4 regions of the Massilia endophytica genome follow, and region 2 is predicted to be linked to each of the others. Evidence: predicted binding sites of a transcription regulator. Region 2 holds the regulator's gene; each other region holds the start of a gene.
The links. The regulator sigma-54, encoded in region 2, starts transcription at its own class of promoters, with help from an activator protein. The targets are predictions, from matches to a motif close to TGGCANGNAANCTGCTTT.
Positions count from the first base shown of each region.

Region 1: a site for sigma-54 is predicted at 840-857, ahead of LSQ66_RS00510 (TorF family putative porin). Genes of this name have one in related genera too.
Region 3: a site for sigma-54 is predicted at 1,057-1,074, ahead of LSQ66_RS23430 (TldD/PmbA family protein). Genes of this name have one in related genera too.
Region 4: a site for sigma-54 is predicted at 545-562, ahead of LSQ66_RS19075 (CmpA/NrtA family ABC transporter substrate-binding protein). Genes of this name have one in related genera too.

Region 1 is NZ_CP088952.1:101,296-103,495, reverse strand. It holds gene LSQ66_RS00510 (TorF family putative porin) at 1-758, opposite strand, end outside; gene LSQ66_RS00505 (accessory factor UbiK family protein) at 977-1,231, shown strand; gene LSQ66_RS00500 (DoxX family protein) at 1,266-1,724, opposite strand; gene LSQ66_RS00495 (BufA1 family periplasmic bufferin-type metallophore) at 1,791-2,054, opposite strand; gene LSQ66_RS00490 (sigma-70 family RNA polymerase sigma factor) at 2,140-2,200, opposite strand, start outside.
Region 2 is NZ_CP088952.1:5,253,764-5,255,963, forward strand. It holds gene lptB (LPS export ABC transporter ATP-binding protein) at 1-405, shown strand, start outside; gene LSQ66_RS24100 (RNA polymerase factor sigma-54) at 410-1,879, shown strand; gene hpf (ribosome hibernation-promoting factor, HPF/YfiA family) at 1,933-2,200, shown strand, end outside.
Region 3 is NZ_CP088952.1:5,118,514-5,120,713, forward strand. It holds gene LSQ66_RS23425 (class I SAM-dependent methyltransferase) at 92-892, opposite strand; gene LSQ66_RS23430 (TldD/PmbA family protein) at 1,119-2,200, shown strand, end outside.
Region 4 is NZ_CP088952.1:4,162,700-4,164,899, reverse strand. It holds gene LSQ66_RS19080 (ANTAR domain-containing response regulator) at 1-441, shown strand, start outside; gene LSQ66_RS19075 (CmpA/NrtA family ABC transporter substrate-binding protein) at 713-1,972, shown strand; gene ntrB (nitrate ABC transporter permease) at 2,044-2,200, shown strand, end outside.

The sequences.
Region 1 (2,200 bases), 240 kb from region 2:
TTCGAGATCGTCAGCACGGCGCCCGATCTCCCCAGGATTTTGCCGTTCGGCGCCACATAGAACTTGGTGTTGGTGTCGAAGTAGGCCAGGGACACGGTGGCAAAGCCCACGTCCTTGCTCACGCCGATCTTCCAGTCGGTATAGCTGGCGTCGGCGACGTTCTTCACGGTCTGGTGGCCCGCATGCAGGTTGACCACCCAGCCGTCGCCCATGTCCGGATTGGCGGACAGGTCCCAGTAGCTGCTGTTCTTGCTGTCGGCAAAGCCGAACAGGTTGGTCAGCGAGTGCGAATACTTCAGCGAGCCCACGCCGTAGGTCACGGCGCCGTACAGCTCGAAGGTATTGGCGTTGGGGTGCAGGTCGTTGGAAGGGTAGATGTAGCCCAGGCCGCCGACGTCGTAGCCGAAGCCGCCGCCGAGGTCGCCGCGCTTGCCGCCGTACACATCCCACTCGATGCTGGCATCGCCGCCGCCGTCCTTGACCCACTTGATGGTGGAGGCCCAGGTGCCCGCGTAGAAACCGGTGGGGTTGTTCACCCAGTCGGCGCCGCCCTGCAGCGCCGGCTTCAGGCGGGACTGGGAATAGCCGCGGAAGCGGTAGTCGCTGGTCACCGCGACGTTATAGACGATCTCGTTGTCCGGCTTGGCTTCCGGGGCGGCCGCAGGCGCTTCCTGGGCTTGCACCATTCCGCCTGCCATCGTTGCCAGAGCAAAAAGAACTGCGGAGGCGAGGGGCAGGCGCTTGGTTTTCTGTTTCATGGCGATTTCCTTTGGTTTTGGAGGAACTTTTATTCCGGTTGCGGTTTAAAATTCAGCTTGATCGTCCGGTCTCTTATCCGGTTAGCAGAATGTGTGCCAGCAAATGTTGCTGGGTCGATAGCTGCCATAAGGAGAATGTGACCGCTTTTGCACCAATTCGTCACCCTTTGCGCACCAATGTGGTGCGGATGACACAACCATTCTCACGGAGCACCATCATGGACATGAACGCCTTTCTCTCGGACCTGCAATCGAAGATCCAGCACGCGATCGACAACTCGCCGGCCAAGGACATTGAAAAGAACGTGAAAGCGATGATGACCCAGGGCTTTGCCAAGCTGGATCTGGTGACGCGGGAGGAATTCGACATCCAGGCCCAGGTCCTGGCCAAGACGCGCGCCCGCCTGGAGCTGCTGGAAACCCGCCTGGCGGAACTGGAAGCGAAGATCGCGGCGAACGCCGCGGATCAGTGATGGCGGAGGGGGCGTAGCGCCCCCATTCGCCCGTTTACCGGCGGCGGTTCAGCCAGTGGTCCAGGGACAGGCGTCCCGGGCCGAAAGCGGCCAGCACCAGCAGCAGCATGCCCCAGTATTTGTGGTCGTTGACCGCGGCGGGGCAGGACAGCATGAACAGCTGTGGGTAGGAAATCACCGCCATGGCGTTCACGAAGAACAGCCCCAGCGCAGCGGGCCGCGCCAGCAGCCCCAGGGCCAGCAGCAGGGGCAGCACAATCTCTCCCCCCGCCCCCATCACGGCCGCCAGCTCCGGCGGCAGCACGGGCACATGGTATTCGGTACGGAACAGGGCCAAGGTGGCGCTCCAGTCGCCCAGCTTCACCATCCCTGCCTTGAAGAACTGCCAGCCCACGTAGAGGCGCAGCGCGAGACTGAGCGCGGAGCCGCCCCAGTCGGCCAGGGCTGCATCGAACACGCCGCTGCGGCGGTGCAGTGCAAGAATCCATTGCATAAGAAACTCCCGGGGAAAGCAGCCGGCCTGCGGGGCGAGCGACACCGCGCAGGCCGGACAGGCGGATTACTTGGCCGGAGCGGTTTTGCCGCCCATCTTCTCGCAGCTGCCCTTGGCCACATACTTCCATTCGTTCGGATCCATGTCCTTCTTGGACTGGCCTGCGCAGGAATGCGAGCCGGTGGTGCTGGCGCAGTCGTTCATGCCTGCCTTCGAGATGCCGAAGCACTTCTCCTTGGCGGCCTTGTCGTCGGCGGCGTGGGCGCTGCCCATGCCCAGTGCGCAGGCGGCAGCCAGGGCCGATGCCAGCAGTGCGTGACGTTTTTCCATTTTGAATCTCCTATCGGGTTTGTTGGTGGGTCCAGCTTCGCCGGCAGATCCGGCTGAGGCATAGTCGTTCGGACGCTTCGATTCCTTACACGGGCCGCGCACCGAACCAGTTCAGGTCCAGGCATTCGCGCAGCCGGATGCGGGCG
Region 2 (2,200 bases):
GCCCTGACCAAGGCGCAGATCGACGAGCGCCTGGACACGCTGCTGGCGGACCTGCAGATCGAGAAGCTGCGCGAGAATCCGGCCCTGTCGCTGTCAGGCGGCGAGCGCCGCCGCGTGGAAATTGCGCGCGCCCTCGCCACCAATCCGCGTTTCGTGCTGCTGGACGAGCCTTTCGCTGGCGTGGACCCGATTGCGGTCATAGAGATTCAACGGATTGTGCGCTTCCTCAAGGAGCGCGGCATTGGCGTACTGATTACCGACCACAATGTGCGCGAAACGCTTGGCATCTGCGATCGCGCCTATATCATTAACCAGGGCAGCGTGCTGGCTTCCGGCCGCCCCGATGACATCATCGCCGACGAATCCGTACGCCGAGTCTATCTCGGCGAGCATTTCCGCATGTAAGGCCATGAAACAATCCCTGCAACTGCGAACGTCGCAGCATCTTGCGTTGACGCCGCAATTGCAGCAGTCCATCCGGCTGCTGCAATTGTCCACGCTTGAGCTGCATCAGGAGCTGGAGCAGCTGCTAACCGAAAACCCCCTGCTCGAACGTCTGGACGACCCGCTGGACCGCAGCGTGCGCCTTCTCGCCGACGGCGCCATCGGCCAGAGCGCGCCGGCGGCCACGCCAGCCGAAGGACCGCCCGGCGAGAACGGGCCGCAGGCCGAGGCCGCGCCTGCGGAAGCCGAACCCTACGAAGGCGACAGCGTGGCCGAGGGCGACAGCGACTGGTCGGGTTCGGGCAGCGGCAAGGCCCCGGACGACGAGGACGCGCGCCCGCAGCTGGAAGCGAGCCACCACAGCCTGCGCGACCATCTGCTGGAGCAGATGCGCGTCACCGTGCAGGAGCCGCGCGACCGGGCGCTGATGGAACTCATCATCGATGCGCTGGACGACAACGGCTATCTTGAAGAAAGCCTCGAGGAAATCCACGCGCGCATTCCGGAAGAGGCGGATGTGGAGCTGGAGGAGCTGCAGACGGCGCTCACGCTGCTGCAAAGCTTCGACCCCGTGGGCGTGGGCGCGCGCAACGCGTCCGAATGCCTCGCCATCCAGATCAGGCGCATGCCGCACATTCCACTGGTCACGCGCCGCATGGCCTTGTGCATCGTGGAAAAACACCTCACCTGGTTCGCCCAGCGCGACTTCAACAAGCTGAAGAAAGCGCTCGATTGCGACGAGGAAGATCTGCGCGAAGCCCAGGCCGTGATCCGCCGCTGCAACCCGCATCCGGGCGCCGCCTTCGCGCAGGATGCGTCAGACTATGTCGTGCCGGACGTGATCGTGAAGAAGGGCCGCAACGGCTGGGTCGTCACGCTGAACAACGACGTGATGCCGCGCCTGCGCGTCAATGCGCTGTATGCCAGTTTGCTCAAGCAGGGCAAGGGCGAAACGCAGATGAATGCGCAGCTGCAGGAGGCCAAGTGGCTCATCAAGAACATGCGCCAGCGGTTTGACACAATTTTGCGCGTTGCACAAGCAATCGTGGAGCGGCAGAAGAACTTTTTCTCGCACGGCGCCGTCGCCATGAGACCCCTTGTGTTGCGCGAAATTGCTGATACACTGGGTTTACACGAGAGTACTATTTCTCGCGTAACAACTCAGAAATACATGCTCACCCCACATGGGATGTTTGAGTTGAAATATTTCTTTGGTAGCCACGTCGCGACTGAAGCTGGGGGTGAAGCTTCCTCGACCGCGATCCGTGCGCTGATTGTGCAATTCACAGGAGCAGAAGACCCGAAAAATCCCTTATCCGACAGTAAGATTGCGGACATGCTAGGAGAACAGGGCATGGTGATTGCGCGACGTACTGTTGCCAAGTATCGCGAAGCCTTGAAGATCCCTCCCGTCAGCCTCCGCAAGTCCTTGTAGTGCATGGGCTCCCCGTGAGCCTTGTAGAGCGACATCATCTTTTAGGAGTGTGTATGAATCTCACCATCAGTGGACATCATCTCGAAGTGACCCCCGCGATTCGCGAATACGTCCAAAACAAGCTGGAGCGCGTGAGACGCCATTTCGATCAAGTGATCGACATTGCTGTCATCCTGAGTGTAGATAACCTCACCGAGAAAGAAAAACGCCAGAAAGCCGAAATCAACCTGCGCATGTCGGGCAAGACCGTGTATGTGGAGAGTTTGGCGCAAGACCTGTATGCCGCGATCGACACCCTGATCGACAAACTGGACCGGCAGG
Region 3 (2,200 bases), 140 kb from region 2:
TCTCGGCGTGCTGGCCTTCGCGGCTTTCATGAGCCGCCTCCAGACGCGGGACTGAAAAAAAGGCCGGGATTCATTCCCGGCCTTTTGCTTCTTACTTCGGTTTTACGAACTTCAGCGTCATGCGGTCGCTTTCGCCGATCGCCTGGTACTTGGCGCGGTCGGTATCCTTGTTCGTGTAGGTCGGCGGCAGCGCCCACACGCCTCCCTTGTGATCCGCCGTATCCTTCGGGTTGGCGTTCACCTCCGACTTGCCGGCCAGTTTGAAACCCACGCTCTCCGCCAGCTTCACCACGTAAGCCTCGTGCACATAGCCCGAATCCGGCTCCGCTGGGCGCGAGGCGGGCAGGCGGTGCTCCACCACCCCGAACACGCCGCCCGGCTTCAGCGAGTCGTACACGCTGGCAAAGAGCTTCTTCATGTTCGCTTCGCCGGTCTCGGTCCAGTTATGGATGTTGCGGAAGGTGAGCACCATGTCTGCGCTGCCGCGCGGCGCGTAGCTGTAGACGCCTGCCGCGGGTTCGAAGGCGCCCAGCTGCACCTTGGAAAAGGCGGGGTTGGCGTCGAGCTTCTGCTGGAAACGTACCGCGCCGCGGCGCACGTTCTCGTTGCTCGAACCCGGCGTATTCCCGGCAGCAATCAGCTTGCCCTGCTCCTTCAGGTAGGGGCCCAGGATCTCCGTATACCAGCCGCCGCCCGGCGACAGCTCCACCACCGTCATATTGGGGCGGATGCCGAAGAAAGTCAGGGTCTCGTAGGGGTGGCGGTACACGTCGCGCTTCACGTTCTCCGGTGTGCGCTGGCTGCCTGCGATGGCTGCCTTCAGCGCCTCGTCGGCCAGGGCCGCGCCGGAAAAACTGCAGGCCAGCAGGGCGGCCGCAAAGACTCGTTTCATGCTCTTCTCCATGTGATGTGGGGGAATGCCGCCCCGATGATGGTGTAACTCACGGTTGCGGTCAAGTGTCCGCACCGGACACCGTGCGGACACTTTGCGGACAGGCGGACAGCCATGTCCGCCCCGGCGTCCAGCGCTGGCGGGCTTGCTTTCTCTTGCGTTTGTGGCACATTAATTGCGTTAGTCGGCACGCTGCTCAGGTACTTACATCACCCCTGGAGATAATATGGAACGACGCGCATTTCTCAATTTCGGCGGTCTTGCCCTCGGCGGCCTGCTGCTCCCCCCATTCGGCCGCGCCATCGCCGCCGAGGAACTGCTCAAGCCCGCCGACGTGAGATTCAAGAAGATGCTGGCCGATACCGCCATGGGCGCCGCCACGCAGGCTGGCGCCAGCTACTGCGACGTGCGCATCGGGCGCTACCTGAACCAGTTCATCACCACGCGCGACCTGAACGTGGAGAATGTCACCAATACCGAGTCGGCGGGCGTGGGCGTGCGCGTGATCGCCAACGGCGCTTACGGCTTCGCGGCCACCAACGACATGTCGCCGGACGGCGTGGCTGGCGCCGCGCGCCAGGCGGTCGCCATCGCCAAGGCGAATGCCAAGCTGCAGTCCGAAACCGTGCAGCTCGCACCAACGCCGGGCGTCGGCGAAGTATCCTGGAACACGCCATACACCAAGGACTGGCGCACGGTGCCTATCAAGGAAAAAGCCGAGATGCTCATCGCGGGCAACAAGGCTGGCATGGAAGGCGGCGCCTCCTTCATGCAGTCGCTGCTCTTCCAGGTGAACCAGCAGAAGTACTTCGCCTCGACGGACGGCTCCTATATCGACCAGGACCTGCACCGCCTCTGGATGCCTTTCGTGGCCACGGCTGTGGACAAGGCGAGCGGCAAGTTCCGCTCGCGGAACGGCCTGTCCACGCCGGTGGGCATGGGCTACGAATACCTGGACGGCCGCAAGGAGGACAAGCTGAAAGCGGCGGGCGGCGTCACCACCCTGTACCGCAAGTCCTACGACCTGATCGAAGATGCGCGCGCCGCAGGCAAGCAGGCCAAGGCCAAGCTCACCGCCAAATCCGTGGAGCCGGGCAAATACGACCTGGTGCTCAGCCCCGAACATATGTGGCTCACCATCCATGAATCCGTGGGCCACCCCACGGAGCTGGACCGCGTTCTCGGCTACGAGGCCAATTACGCGGGCACCAGCTTCGTTACCCTGGACAAGTGGCAGAGCAAGAAGTTCAAGTACGGCTCGGACCTCGTGAACATCGTCGCGGACAAGACCGAACCGGGCTCCCTGGG
Region 4 (2,200 bases), 1.1 Mb from region 2:
CAGCCGGACATGATCATCGTCGACGCCGAATCCGATGCGCGCGACGTGCTGGAACACATCGTCATCGCCACGCGGGACGAGCGCCGCCCCATCGTCATGTTCACCGAGAGCGAGGATACGGAAACCATGGAGGCGGCGGTGGCGGCAGGTGTTTCGGCCTACATCGTGGCGGGCCTGCAGGCGGAGCGTATCAAGCCGGTGCTGAACGTCGCTCTGGCCCGCTTCCGGCGCGAGCAGAAGCTGCTGGACGAGCTTTCCGACACGAAGAGCAAACTGGCCGAGCGCAAGGTGATCGAGCGCGCGAAAGGCCTGCTGATGGAGCGCCAGCACTGCAGCGAAGAGCAGGCCTACCGCAAGCTGCGCGGCATGGCCATGAGCAAGAACCTCAAGCTTTCCGAAGTCGCGCAGCGCATCCTGGACGTCGAAGACTACCTGGGCTGAGCTGTCCAGAATGATGCGGTGCACAATCCCAGTGCGCCGCCGTGCGCCACCGCGTGGCGCGCTGTCCTGCCCCCTTTCCCCTTCCTCATAGTGAGAACTGCATTGGCACGGCGGTTGCTTATAGGCTATCAGGCGCCATCGGGCGCCCGGTGTTACCGGCCAACGGCGGCAGGTTGCATCAGACAACGACGTCTGCCATCCGTGGGTTCGCTCAGGGAGGGGCAGGCTTTTTTTTTGGCCGACCGGCGTGCCGGTCCAACGAGGAAATGCCATGGAATTCAAAGAGCTTCAGGGAGAGAAAGTCGATGCCACACGCAGGACGATTTTGCATGGCGCAGCATTGGTAGCGGGAGGAAGCGTGTTGGGACTGTCGACAGGAGGAGCGTGGGCTGCGGGCTCGGACAAGCCGGAGAAGGAAGAAATCAGGATCGGCTTCATTCCGCTCACCGACTGCGCGTCGGTGGTGATGGCGTCCGTCCTGGGCCTGGACAAGAAATATGGCGTGAAGTTCGTGCTGAGCAAGGAGGCTTCCTGGGCGGGCGTGCGCGACAAGCTCGCGAACGGCGATCTCGATGCGGCCCATGTGCTGTATGGCCTCCTGTACGGCGTGCAGATGGGCGTCGGCGGCCAGAAGAAGGACATGGCCGTTCTCATGGGCCTGAACAACAACGGCCAGGCCATTACGCTGTCGAAGAAACGGTCCGACAAGGGCGCCGTGGATGGCCCTTCCCTAGCGAAGCTGATGCGCGGCGAGCAGCGCGAGTACACCTTCGCGCAGACCTTCCCCACCGGCACCCACGCCATGTGGCTGTACTACTGGCTGGCGGCGAACGGCATCAATCCCATGAAGGATGCGAAAGTCATCACCGTGCCGCCGCCGCAGATGGTGGCCAATATGCGGGTGGGGAATATGGACGGCTTCTGCGTGGGCGAGCCCTGGGGCCACCGGGCCATCATGGACGGCGTGGGCATCACGGCCACCACCACCCAGGATATATGGCGCGACCATCCGGAGAAGGTGCTGGGCTGCACGCTGGATTTCGCGAAGAAGTATCCGAACACCTGCCGCGCCATGATGGCGGCGATTCTCGAAGCGGGCAAATGGATCGACGCTTCGCTGATCAACAAGAACAGGATGGCCGAAGTCATTGCCGACAAGTCCTACGTCAACACCAGCAAGGACGCCATCGACCAGCGCATCATGGGCCGCTACCAGAACGGTCTTGGCAAAACCTGGGACGACCCGAACTACATGAAGTTCTATAACGACGGCGCGGTCAACTTCCCCTACCTGTCCGACGGCATGTGGTTCCTTACCCAGCACCGGCGCTGGGGCCTGCTGAAGGAGGATCCGGACTATATGGCGGTGGCGCAGTCCGTGAACCAGATCGACCTGTTCAAGGATGCCGCGGCCATGACGAAGACGCCCCTGCCCAAGAGCCCCATGCGCAGCTCGAAGCTCATGGACGGCACGGTATGGGACGGCAAGAATCCCAAGGCCTACGCGGCCTCCTTCAAGATCAAGGCCTGATCATGAGCGCCTCGCATACATCCGAAAACAAGGAGGTGGCCGCCGCTGCGGCGGCTGCCAAGCCCAAGCCCATGCCTGCGCCGCGCGGCAGGCAGCCCGTATCGGCGGCTTTCATGCTGGTGGTTCCTCCGCTGCTGGGGATTGCACTGGCGGTGCTGATCTGGCAGCTGCTGTCGATGAACAACGGCAGCTTCCCCACGCCCCTGGCCACCTTGCAGGAGATGGTGA